2 regions of the Blastococcus montanus genome follow, and region 1 is predicted to be linked to the other one. Evidence: riboswitches for the same ligand, from Rfam matches in the RefSeq annotation. Region 1 holds a riboswitch; the other holds the start of a gene.
The links. Region 1 has a riboswitch for thiamine pyrophosphate ahead of ABDB74_RS00420 (ECF transporter S component). Riboswitches for the same ligand answer to the same signal wherever they lie in the genome.
Positions count from the first base shown of each region.

Region 2: another riboswitch for thiamine pyrophosphate. It lies ahead of thiD (bifunctional hydroxymethylpyrimidine kinase/phosphomethylpyrimidine kinase); the one in region 1 lies ahead of ABDB74_RS00420 (ECF transporter S component).

Region 1 is NZ_CP155551.1:89,349-95,129, reverse strand. It holds gene ABDB74_RS00440 (SDR family NAD(P)-dependent oxidoreductase) at 1-468, opposite strand, end outside; gene ABDB74_RS00435 (Mut7-C RNAse domain-containing protein) at 586-1,311, shown strand; gene ABDB74_RS00430 (Nramp family divalent metal transporter) at 1,429-2,718, shown strand; gene ABDB74_RS00425 (hypothetical protein) at 2,854-3,141, opposite strand; TPP riboswitch at 3,394-3,497, shown strand; gene ABDB74_RS00420 (ECF transporter S component) at 3,495-4,118, shown strand; gene ABDB74_RS00415 (ATP-binding cassette domain-containing protein) at 4,173-5,594, shown strand; gene ABDB74_RS00410 (energy-coupling factor transporter transmembrane component T) at 5,591-5,781, shown strand, end outside.
Region 2 is NZ_CP155551.1:4,247,678-4,253,458, forward strand. It holds gene ABDB74_RS20410 (hypothetical protein) at 1-624, shown strand, start outside; gene ABDB74_RS20415 (DinB family protein) at 658-1,203, opposite strand; gene ABDB74_RS20420 (DUF3291 domain-containing protein) at 1,280-1,783, opposite strand; TPP riboswitch at 1,871-1,964, shown strand; gene thiD (bifunctional hydroxymethylpyrimidine kinase/phosphomethylpyrimidine kinase) at 2,032-2,844, shown strand; gene ABDB74_RS20430 (TenA family transcriptional regulator) at 2,841-3,512, shown strand; gene ABDB74_RS20435 (DNA polymerase IV) at 3,558-4,901, shown strand; gene ABDB74_RS20440 (FAD-binding oxidoreductase) at 4,898-5,781, shown strand, end outside.

The DNA of each region.
Region 1 (5,781 bases):
GCCGTAGACCGCCTGGAAGGGCTGCGGGGCCTGGCTCGCGACCGACGAGGTGAACAGGATGCGGCCCTCGTCGCGGGCCACCATGTCCTGGGCGATCCGCTTGGCCAGGTGCACCGTCGCGGCGCAGTTGAGCGTCACCAGGCCCAGCTCCGCCTCCAGGTCGGTCTCGACGAAGCGCCCCCCGACCCCGACCCCGGCGTTCAGCGCCGCGGCGTCCAGCGGCCGGCCCGCGCCGCGGACGGCCGCGACCAGCTTCTCGACGTCCTCGCGACGGGTCAGGTCGGCCCGCACCGGCGAGACGGCGGCGCCCAGCTCGCGCAGCCGCCGGGCCGCGCCCTCCAGCTCCGCGTCCTCCGCGGCGACGATCAGGTCGAAGCCGTGCTCGGCGAACTGCACGGCGAGCTCGAGGCCGATGCCGCTCGAGGCACCGGTGACGAGCGCGAGGGGACGGACGGTCGTCTCGGACACGGGACCTCCACGGAACGGGGGACGGCGGGTGGTGCATCCGTGCCCAGGACGGGCGCCGCCCACTCCTGCCGGGACGCGCACGTGTCGCCCCGCGGACCCGTCGGGTAGGGCCCTGGGATGACCGGGCACACCGCCGGGGACGTCACCGTCGTCGTCCCGCCGGCGCTGCGTTTCCTGCTGCCGGCGCGGGACCGGGCCGGCGGTGCCCGGCGGCTGCGGTTCGACCCCGACGCGACCCTGGGTCACCTCGTGCGGGCGGCGGGCGTGCCGCCGACGGAGGTCGGCACCCTGTGGCTGGACGGGGAGCCGGCGCCCCCGAGCGCACGTGCCGGCCCGGGGAGCTCGGTCGTGATCGGCGAGCCCCCCCGGCCGCAGGTCACCCCACCCGGCGGGTACCTGCTGGACGTCGGCCTCGGCACGCTGGCCCGCCGGCTCCGGCTGCTGGGGCTCGACGCGACCTGGTCGAACCGGGCCGACGACGCCGACCTCGTCGCCCGGGCCGGCGCGGAGGAGCGGGTGCTGCTCACCCAGGACCGCGGGCTGCTCATGCGCGCGGCCGTGACGCACGGGGCGCTGGTCCGCGGGGCGGGAGCCGCTGCCCAGCTCTCCGACGTCCTCGACCGGTTCGCGCCGCCGCTCGCCCCGCTGACCCGCTGCACCGCCTGCGGCGGTGTCGTCGAGCCGGTGCCCAAGGCCGAGGTCGCCGCCCTGCTGGAGCCGGGGACCCGCCGCAGCTACGACGAGTTCGCGCGGTGCACGGCCTGCGGGCACGTGTACTGGCGGGGCGCGCACGCCGGACGCATCGACGAGCTGGTCCGGACCGCGCGGGGAAGGTCAGGCTGACCTTGGCCCCCGGGGGCCACGGGTCGGCCCCGGCGTGACACCACCGCCGGGCAGGACAGCAGCGACCGCCCACCCCGGGCGACGCCACCTGCCCGACCCACTCCTTGCGAGGCCGCCGTGTACCTGTCGAAGACCGAGGCCGCCGTCCTGCCGACGACGCTGGGCCCGGCCACCCGCCCGGCACCGCCCGCCCCGGGCCGCCGTCGGCTGTGGTCGATGCTGGGCCCGGCCTTCGTCGCCGCCGTCGCGTACGTGGACCCCGGGAACTTCGCCACGAACTTCTCCGGTGGCGCCGCCTTCGGCTACACGCTGCTGTGGGTGATCGTCGCGGCCAACCTCATGGCGATGCTCATCCAGGCGCTGACGGCGAAGCTCGGGCTGGCCACCGGCCGCGACCTGGCCACGCTGTGCCGCGAGAACCTGCCCCGGCCGGTCACCCGGGGGCTGTGGCTGCAGGCCGAGGCGGTGGCCATCGCCACCGACCTGGCCGAGATCGTCGGTGGCGCGGTGGCGCTCTACCTGCTGTTCGGGGTGCCGCTGCCGATCGGCGGCGTCATCACCGCCGTCGTCGCCTTCATCCTGCTGGCGGCGCAGTCCCGCGGGTACCGCCCGTTCGAGCGGGTCATCGCCGGCCTGCTGCTGGTCATCGGGATCGGGTTCGGGTACACCCTGATCGGCTCCGGGGTCGACCCGGCCGGGCTCGCGGGGGGCATGGTGCCCTCCTTCGAGGGGTCCGAGAGCATCGTGCTGGCCACCGGCATCCTGGGGGCCACGGTCATGCCGCACGTCATCTACGTGCACTCGGCGCTCACCCCCGGTCGCTACGGGGACTCCGTCACCGCCGGCCGCACCCGGGAGGGCCGGGGCCGGCTGCTGCGGGCCCAGCGCCTCGACATCGTCCTGGCCATGGGGCTCGCCGGGCTGGTGAACGCCGCGATGCTGGTCATCGCCGCCCAGCTGTTCACCAGCGGCAGCGGCGCCGACACCCTCGAGGGCGTGCACGCCGGGCTCGGCGACCAGCTCGGCACCGGGGCCGCGCTCGCCTTCGCCATCGCGCTGCTGGCGTCGGGGTTCGCGTCGTCGTCCGTGGGCACGCACGCCGGGCAGGTCGTGATGGCCGGCTTCCTCAAGCGGCACATCCCGGTGCTCACCCGACGGCTGATCACGCTCGCCCCCGCGCTGGCCGTCCTGGTGCTCGGCGGCGACCCGACGACCGCCCTGGTCTGGTCGCAGGTGGTGCTCTCCTTCGGCATCCCGTTCGCGCTCGTCCCGCTGCTCTGGCTGACCAGCCGCCGCGACCTCATGGCCGGCTGGGTGAACCGCCGGGTCACCACGGTCGCCGGCGCCGTGGTCGCGGCGCTGATCATCGGCCTGAACGCCCACCTGCTCCTCGGCCTCCTCGGCTGAGGGCCGCCTGCCCCGTGCGCCAGGGCATCGCGGAGGGTGGAGGAGCGGTGCCAGCTGCCGTCGTCCGGACACCTCACTGTCCGACCCCGCGGCCCGACGACGAGCAGATCCCGCACGCACGACACCTCGGTGCGCTCACCGAGCGGCGCGTTCGATCCTCTTCTCGTGCCTCCTCTTCCTCCGGTGGAGCTTCCACCAGCTCCACGTGCCGGACACGTGAGCCCTGCCGAGCTCCTCGACGCTCGGCAGCCCGTCGGCCGCGAGCTCCCCGTCGATCTCAGCCGCATCCCTGGACTCAGAACTGGCCACTTCCGCCTGGGCGGCGCGAATGCGGCGTGATGCCAGAGGATGGGCGGAGATCTGTGCATCGACTTCCGCGAGCTCAGCCGTCAGGGTGCTCACGTTCTCGTGTCGGCCGAACATGCCATCTCCCCATGACGCAACGGACTGCCGTCCAGTCGCCTGCGGAGAGAATGGCGGACGAGGTGCCCCTCTCTGCGGTGCGAGCGATCTGAGGACCATGTCAGCCGATACCCGTCAGAAGCTCGGCCGCATTCCCGGCGGCGGCCACCGGGTGCCTCGGCGCGCTGCCGGACGAGTGATCGAGAAGCCGGCGAAGCCCGGTCGCTCCTACCCCGGGCCCTGCATCTAGGGTCGGCGGCACAACTGAACACACATTCACAGCAGGGGAGCGCTTCGGCGCTGAGAGTGCGGGACACCGCAGACCCTCGAACCTGATCCGGGTCATGCCGGCGCAGGGAGTCTGGAGGAACACCATGGCCGAACCGGCCGTCCGTCCGTCGTCCGCCGACACCGCCGAGCGCAACCCCGGTGGCGTCCGCTGGCGCACCGTCGACATCGTCGTCGCCGCCGTCCTGGGCGTCGCCTTCGGCGTCGTCTTCTGGGCGTGGAACCTCGTCGGCGAGGCCACCTCGACCCCGCTGGACTTCTTCCCGCCGATCAAGGGGCTGCGCAACGGCGTCTACCTGATGCCCGGCGTCGTCGCCGGGCTGCTGGTCCGCAAGCCGGGCGCGGCGGTGTTCGCCTCCACCCTCGCGGCCGCGGTCAGCCTGCTGCTCGGGTCCCCCTACGGCATGATCATCATCGTCTACGGCTTCGTGCAGGGCCTCGGTGCCGAGCTCGGCTTCCTGCTCACCCGCTACCGCAGCTTCGGCTGGGGCACCGCCATCCTGGCCGGCGTCACCGCCGGGCTGTCGACGTCGATCCTCGACATCACGCTCTACTACCCGGACGTCGCGTTCTGGCTGAACGTGGCCTACGCCGTGTTCACCGTGCTCTCCAGCGTGCTGCTCGCCGGTGTGGTCGGCCTGCTGCTGGTCCGCGCGCTGGCCCGGACGGGGGCGCTGAGCTCCTTCGCCGCGGGCCGCCAGCGCGTCTGACGCGCGGGCGTCGTGCTCGGCAGACGTTCGCCGGACGCTCGCCCGCTGCCCACCGTGGTGGGCAGCGGGCGACCGTCCGAGGAGGCACGGCCCGCCCGGGTGGTGGCCCGCGGCCTGGGCGTCCGGCACGCCTCGCGGCGGGCCTGGGCGCTGACCGGCGTCGACCTGACCATCGAGCCCGGTGAGCGGGTGCTGCTCACCGGCGCCTCCGGGGCGGGGAAGTCCACGCTGCTGTGGGCGCTGGCGGGCATCCTCGACCCGGAGGCCGCCGAGCTCGTCGGGGAGCTGACCGTCGCCGGCGTCGCACCGCCGGACGCGCGCGGGCGGCTGGGGATGCTCGCGCAGGACCCCGACAGCCAGCTCGTCATGACCCGGGCCGGTGACGACGTCGCGTTCGGGCTGGAGAACGCCGGCCTGCCCGCCGACCGGATCTGGCCACGGGTCGACGAGGTGCTGGCGGCGGTGGGGTTCGGCCACGGCCGGGACCGGCCCACCCATGCGCTCTCCGGCGGGGAGAAGCAGCGGCTCGTCCTCGCCGGTGCGCTGGCCCGCCGCCCCGGGCTCCTGCTGCTCGACGAGCCGACCGCCCAGCTCGACCCGCCGGGCGCCGAGCTGGTCCGCACCGCCGTGGCGCGGGCCACCGCCGACCGCCGGGCCACCGTCGTCGTCGTCGACCACGACGCCGGCCCCTGGCTGCCGCTGGTCGACCGCGTGATGGAGGTGGTGCCGGGCGGGCTCGTCGAGCACCCACCCACGTGGCGCCCGCCGCGGCGCGCCGAGGGGCTGCGCCTGCCCGCCGCGACGGACGGACCGGTCCTCCTCACCGCGGAGGCCGCCGGGTTCACCTACCGCGGGGCGGCGCACCCGGCGCTGCGCCCCACCGACGCCACCCTCCGCGGCGGCACCGCACTGGCCGTCACCGGGGCCAACGGGCGGGGGAAGTCCACGCTGGCCCTGCTCCTCGCCGGGTTGCGGGAACCGGGCACCGGCCGGGTCGAGGCCGGGGCGGAGCTCGCCGCGGGCGTGCGCGGCGGGAGCCGGGCCCCGGCCCGCTGGCGCGCCGGCGAGCTGGTCACCCGCATCGGCACGGTGTTCCAGCACCCCGAGCAGCAGTTCCTCACCGGCCGGCTGCGCGACGAGCTGGCCCTCGGGCCGCTGCGCTCGGGCACCGGCGCGGCCGCCGCCCGGGCGACGGCGGAGGAGCTGCTGGAGCGGCTGGGGCTGACCCCCTTCGCCGACGCCAACCCCTACACCCTCTCCGGCGGCCAGCAGCGCCGGCTGTCGGTGGCGACCGTGCTGGCCACCTCGCCCCGGGTGCTCGTGCTCGACGAGCCGACCTTCGGGCAGGACGCCGCCACCTGGCGGGAGGTCGTCACCCTGCTGGCCGAGCAGCGCGCCCGCGGGTGCGCGGTCGCCGCCGTCACCCACGACGCCGACCTCGTCGAGGTGCTGGCCGACGAGGTGCTCGAGCTGTGACGACGCCGCTGGCCCTCGGCCCCGCGCGGGACGTGCCGCTGTCCCGGATCAACCCGGTCGCGCAGCTGACCGCGATCGGCATCGTCACGCTGGTGCTGCTCACGAGCCTCGACGTCGTGACCCCGGCGGTCGTGCTCACCGCCGAGCTGTGCCTGCTGCCCGCCGCCGGGCTCACCGACCCGCGTGA
Region 2 (5,781 bases), 140 kb from region 1:
GGCGAGGTCCCCGCGCCTCCCGTCCTCGCCGTCGCCCGCCTTGCCTGGCCCAGTTACCTGGGTGCCACGGGATTCATGCTCGGGGTGACCACCCTCGACGTCGTCGTCCCGGCGCAGCTGAGCCGGCTGGGCCACGATCCCGCACACGCGGGGCTCCTGCTCGGCGTGTTCGCCCTGACAGGCACGGTGGGCGGCCTCGTCTACGGCAGCCGCAACTGGCCCGGCAGCGCATCCCGGCACGCGCTCCTCCTGGTCCTCGTGCTCTGCGCCGCATTGGGCGTGCTGCCGCTGCTCCCAGGGCCCTGGGCCATCGCGGCGCTGCTGGCGGTCGCAGGTCTCGCCGGTCCGCCGGCGCTGATCGCGCGGAGCCTGACCCTCCAGGCCCGGCTGCCGGCCACCGCGGCGGCCACCGGCTTCTCCGGCCTGTCGGCGGTCGCCGGGCTGGGGGCGAGTCTCGCCGGCATGCTGGCGGCGCCCCTGCTCCGCTCGGCCGGGCCGGCCGCCACCCTGGTCACGGCCGCGGCGGTCACCGCCCTCGCCGCACTGGTGGGCGCAGCTCGGGAGGCACGTCCGCCCCCCGCCCCGGTACTGGGGGGAGCGGACGGCACCTCCACCGAGGGCTGAGCCGCGCCACCCTCCTGAGACGCAGCGCCCCTGCTAGTCGCCGACCTGGCCGTCGATCGACTCCCGGATGAGGTCGGCGTGACCGTTGTGCCGGGCGTACTCCTCCACCATGTGGAGCAGGATCCAGCGCAGGGTCGGCCGGACGTCGTCCGGGGGCCAGGGCGCCACGACGGCCTGGCGAGTGAGACCGCCGTCGGCGAGCGCCTCGGCGACGAGGTCGCGGGAGCGCGCGACGGCGGCCTCCCAGAGCCCCCGGAGCTCCTCGGGAGAGTCCCCTGCGGCGGAGCGCCACGCCCAGTCGGGATCGGCGTCCCAGTCGACCGCCACCCACGGGTCGCCCGGACTGCGACCGTGCAGCCACAGCGAGAACCACAGCGCCTCGACGAGAGCCATGTGCTTCAGCAGCCCGCCCAGCGTGATCGACGAGGCGGCCACCGGGACCCGGAGGGCATCGGCGTCCAGTCCCGCGCACTTCCACGCCAGGGTGGCGCGGTGGTGGTCCAGGAAGCCCAGCAGCGTGGCGACCTCGTCGCCGTCCACCGGTGGGTACGGACGGCCGTGGCGATCGGTCCCCGTCACACGGCGGAACCTAGCGATCGCCCATGTCGTGCACCAGATCCCCGGCCGACCCGGGGGCGGTCCGGCCGGAGCGGCCTCATACCGGGCAGAGCCAGTCGTCGTCGGCCGGCACGACCGCACCGGTCACCGGCGCGAAAGGCGTGCGGAAGGTGAAGGCCTCCGGCGTGGGCCCGTGGGCGCGCAGATGGCGGATCCGCGCCTCGGCGTCGTCGGTGGTCGGCAGCGAGCCGGCCGGGATCCACCACAGCGCCGTCGTCGCCTCCGCCGCCCGGGCGAACCACTCCCGGCGCCGCCGCATGATCTGCACGTGCCGCCCGCCGAACACGTAGCCGGCGAGCGACTCGACGTCCCGCCAGACGGTGAGGTTCACGACCACGCCGTGGCTGCCGGCGGCGTCCCAGCCGAAGGCCTGCACCGAGGTGGCGTTGCCGTCCTCGGTCTGCAGCCGCCAGACGAAGCCGGGGGCGCGGTCGGCCTCGGCGTTGACCTCGTCGAGCGCGGCCATGAAGTCGGCCAGCAGCGGGCTGTCCAGCGGCGCGAGCAGCCGGGAGACGTTCACCTGGGCGAGATGGTGATCCACCTGCGCGAACCTAGGGCACCGGACCCCGCCGGACCAGGACACCCACGCCCCGTGACGCCGCAGGGCGGGCTGGGTTAGGTTCGGACCGTACGTGGCACGGGGTGTCCCGCCCGGGACTGAGAACACACCCGTCGAACCTGCTCCAGTTCGCACTGGCGAAGGGATGTCACCGGCGTGGAAGCCATCGACCTGCGCGCAGCCCGGACGGCGCTGCGCGAGAACAACGGCACCGACCCGGCGTGGGCGTCATGACCCCCACCGCCCTCACCGTGGCCGGCAGCGATCCCAGCGGGGGCGCCGGGATCCAGGCCGACCTGAAGACCTTCAGCGCACTCGGCGCCTACGGCACCGCCGTGCTCACCGCCCTCACGGCCCAGAACACCCGGGGTGTCACCGGGGTCCACCCGGTGCCCGCGGAGTTCGTCGCCCACCAGCTGCACACGCTGCTCGACGACGTCGAGGTGCACGCGACCAAGCTGGGCATGCTGGGCAGCGCCGCCGTGGTCCACGAGGTGGCGGCCGTGCTGGCCGCGCGGCGCCCCGGCCCGGTGATCTGCGACCCCGTCATGGTCGCGACGAGCGGCGACCGGCTGATCGACGACGAGGCGGTCGCCGCCGTCCGCGCCGAGCTGCTCCCGGTGGCCGACCTGATCACCCCCAACGTCCCCGAGGCCGCGGCGCTGCTGGACACCGCACCGGCCACCGACGTCGCCCAGCTCCCCGGGCAGGCGCAGGCCCTGCTGGACCTGGGCCCCGGGGCGGTGCTGCTCAAGGGCGGGCACCTCGGCGGCGACGAGAGCGTCGACGTGCTCGCGACGGCGGCCGGGACGACGGTCACCCGCCGGCCGCGGATCGCGACCTCCGCGACCCACGGCACCGGGTGCACCCTGTCGTCGGCGCTCGCCGCCCTCGCGGCGCGCGCAGGAGGGCGCCCCGAATGGCCGGTGCTGGTGGAGGAGGCGCGGGACTACCTGCACCGCGCGCTGACCGAGGGCGCCGCGCTGCGCATCGGATCCGGGCACGGGCCGGTGCACCACTTCGCCGGGATCTGGCCGGCGTGAGCACGTTCAGCGCCCGGGCCTGGGCGGCCACGGCGGAGGTCCGCCGGGCGATCGACGAGCTGCCCTTCCTCGCGGAGCTGGGCGCCGGCACGCTCGCCCCCGAGGCGTTCCGCCACTACCTCGAGCAGGACGCCCTGTACCTCGGCGGGTACGCCCGCGCGCTGGCCCTGCTGGCCGCGCGCGCGCCGGACGCGGAGGCGGCGGCGTTCTGGGCCGGCGGGGCGCAGAACTGCGGCGTCGTCGAGACGCAGCTGCACGCCGACCTGCTGGCCTCCGAGCTGCTCGGGCCGGCCGGCCCCCCGCCGGCCGCGTCACCCACCTGCCTGGGCTACGTCTCGTACCTGGTGGCGACGGCGGCGACCGCGCCCTACGCCGTCGCGGCCGCCGCCGTGCTGCCCTGCTACTGGATCTACGCCCACGTCGGGGAGCGGCTGGCCCGCGAGGCGCGGGCGGCCGCCGGCCACCCGTACCGCCGCTGGGTGGCCACCTACGACGCCGAGCCGTTCCAGCTGGCGGCGGCCCGCGCCCGGGCGCTCACCGACGCGGCGGCGGCGACGTCGCCGGCCGACGAGCCCGCCATGCAGGCGGCGTTCGCGGTCGCCACCCGCTACGAGCTCGAGTTCTGGCGCGCGGCCCACGCCCGCGAGGAGTGGGCCGTCCCGGTCTGAGGGTCGTTGCACCCCCACGCAGCGGTTCGGGCGATCATCGAGGGCATGCGGCGGGAGGCGAGTGTGCTGCACCTCGACCTCGACGCGTTCTTCGCCGCCGTCGAGCAGCGGGACAAGCCCTCGCTGCGCGGCCGGCCGGTCGTCGTCGGCGGGGTCGGCGGGCGCGGCGTCGTCGCCACGGCGTCCTACGAGGCGCGGGCCTACGGGGCGCGATCGGCGATGTCCACGGCGGAGGCCCGCCGCCGCTGCCCGCCGGGGACGGCCTTCCTCGGTGGCCGGTTCGCCGCCTACCGGCGGACCTCCGACGTCGTCATGGATCTGCTCCGCGAACTCTCCCCGCTGGTCGAGCCGGTTTCCATCGACGAGGCGTACGTCGACCTCGCCGCCGGCGCACCGCGCGACCTCTCGGTTTCCGCTGTGACGGAACTGGCCGAGAGGCTCAAGGAGCGCATCGCCGCGGCCACCGGCGGCGTCACCGGGTCGGTGGGCATCGGCAGCTCCAAGCTCATGGCCAAGATCGCCTCCGACCTGGACAAGCCCGACGGTCTGGTCGTCGTGCCCCCGGGGAAGGAACTCGACGTCCTGCACCCCCTGCCGGTGACCCGGCTCGGGGGCGTCGGCCCGGCCACGGCCGAGCGGCTGCGCCAGGTCGGGGTGGCCACGGTCGCCGACCTGGCGGCCAAGTCCCTCCCCGACCTGGTGGCGCTGGCCGGGCGGGCCCACGGCGCGGGGCTGCACGCGCTGGCCCGCGCCGACGACGACCGCGCCGTCGTCCCCGACCGCGGGGTCAAGTCGGTGTCGCACGAGGAGACGTTCGAGCGCGACCTCACCGACCTCGACGTGCTGGGTCGCGAGATCGACTCGATGGCCGCCCGGGTCGGGGCGCGGCTCCGGGCGTCGGCCTTCTCCGGCCGGACCGTCACGGTGAAGCTCCGGCGCTACGACTTCACCACGATCACCCGGTCGCAGACGCTGCCCCAGCCGACCGACGACGTGCGGCAGATCGCCGCGACGGCACGGCGACTGCTCGGCGAGGCGGGGACCGGGGGCGGGTTGCGGCTGCTCGGTGTCGGCGTCTCCGGCCTGTCGGTCTACGCCCAGGGCGACCTGTTCGCCACCGACGAGGAACCGGCGGAGGAATCCCTCGCCACGCCGGAGCCGGAGGAGCCCGCCGAGGTCCCCGAGCTGCCCGCGGAGCGCCGCTGGTGGCCGGGCCAGGACGTGCGGCACGCCGAGCTCGGCACGGGCTGGGTGTGGGGACGGGGGCTCGGCCGGGTCACGGTGCGGTTCGAGGGGCCGTCGACGCCGCCCGGCCCGGTGCGCACGCTCGCCGCCGACGACCCGCTGCTGCAACCCGCCGACCCACCGGACTGGAGGATTCCCGAGTGACCGGATCCGCGGAACGTTCCTGGTGGGGCTGGGGCACCACCGACCGCGCCCTGTCGGACGACGAGTGCGTCGCGACGGGGGCGCTGGTGCCCGGCCTGCGCACCCGGCCGCGCGCCGTCCCGGACCTGGCCGCCGTCGACCTGCCGGCGTCCCGGATCACCCCGCCGCCGTCCCTGCCGGTGTCCGCCGCGCCGCCGGACCGAGCGGCGCACACGTACGGCAAGGCCTACCGCGACGTCGTCCGCGCCCTGTCCGGCGATCTCCGCGGCGCCCCGGACGGCGTCGCCTTCCCGCGCACCGAGGCGGAGGTGGTCGACCTGCTCGACTGGGCCGCCGCGACCGGGGTCGTGGTGGTGCCCTACGGCGGGGGCAGCTCGGTCGTGGGTGGCGTGGAGTACCGGGGCGAGCGGCCGTGGCTCTCGATGGACCTGACGCGGCTGGACCGGGTACTCGAGGTCGACCCGGTCAGCCGGGCCGCACGGATCCAGGGCGGCGCGCTGGGCCCGGTGCTGGAGGAGCAGCTGCGCCCCTCCGGGCTGACGCTGCGGCACTTCCCGCAGAGCTTCGAGTTCTCGACGCTCGGGGGGTGGCTCGCCACCCGGGCCGGCGGGCACTACGCCACGCTGCACACGCACATCGACGACCTGGTGGAGTCGCTGCGCGTCGTGACGCCGGCGGGGGTGAACGAGTCGTGGCGGCTGCCCGCGTCGGGCGCGGGGCCCTCGCCGGACCGGCTGTTCCTGGGCTCCGAAGGCGCCCTCGGCGTCATCACCGAGGCCTGGATGCGGCTGCAGGACCGGCCCCGGTGGAAGGCGTCGGCGTCGGTGACGTTCGCGGACATGACCGCGGCGACGGGCGCCGTCCGGGCGATCGCCCAGGC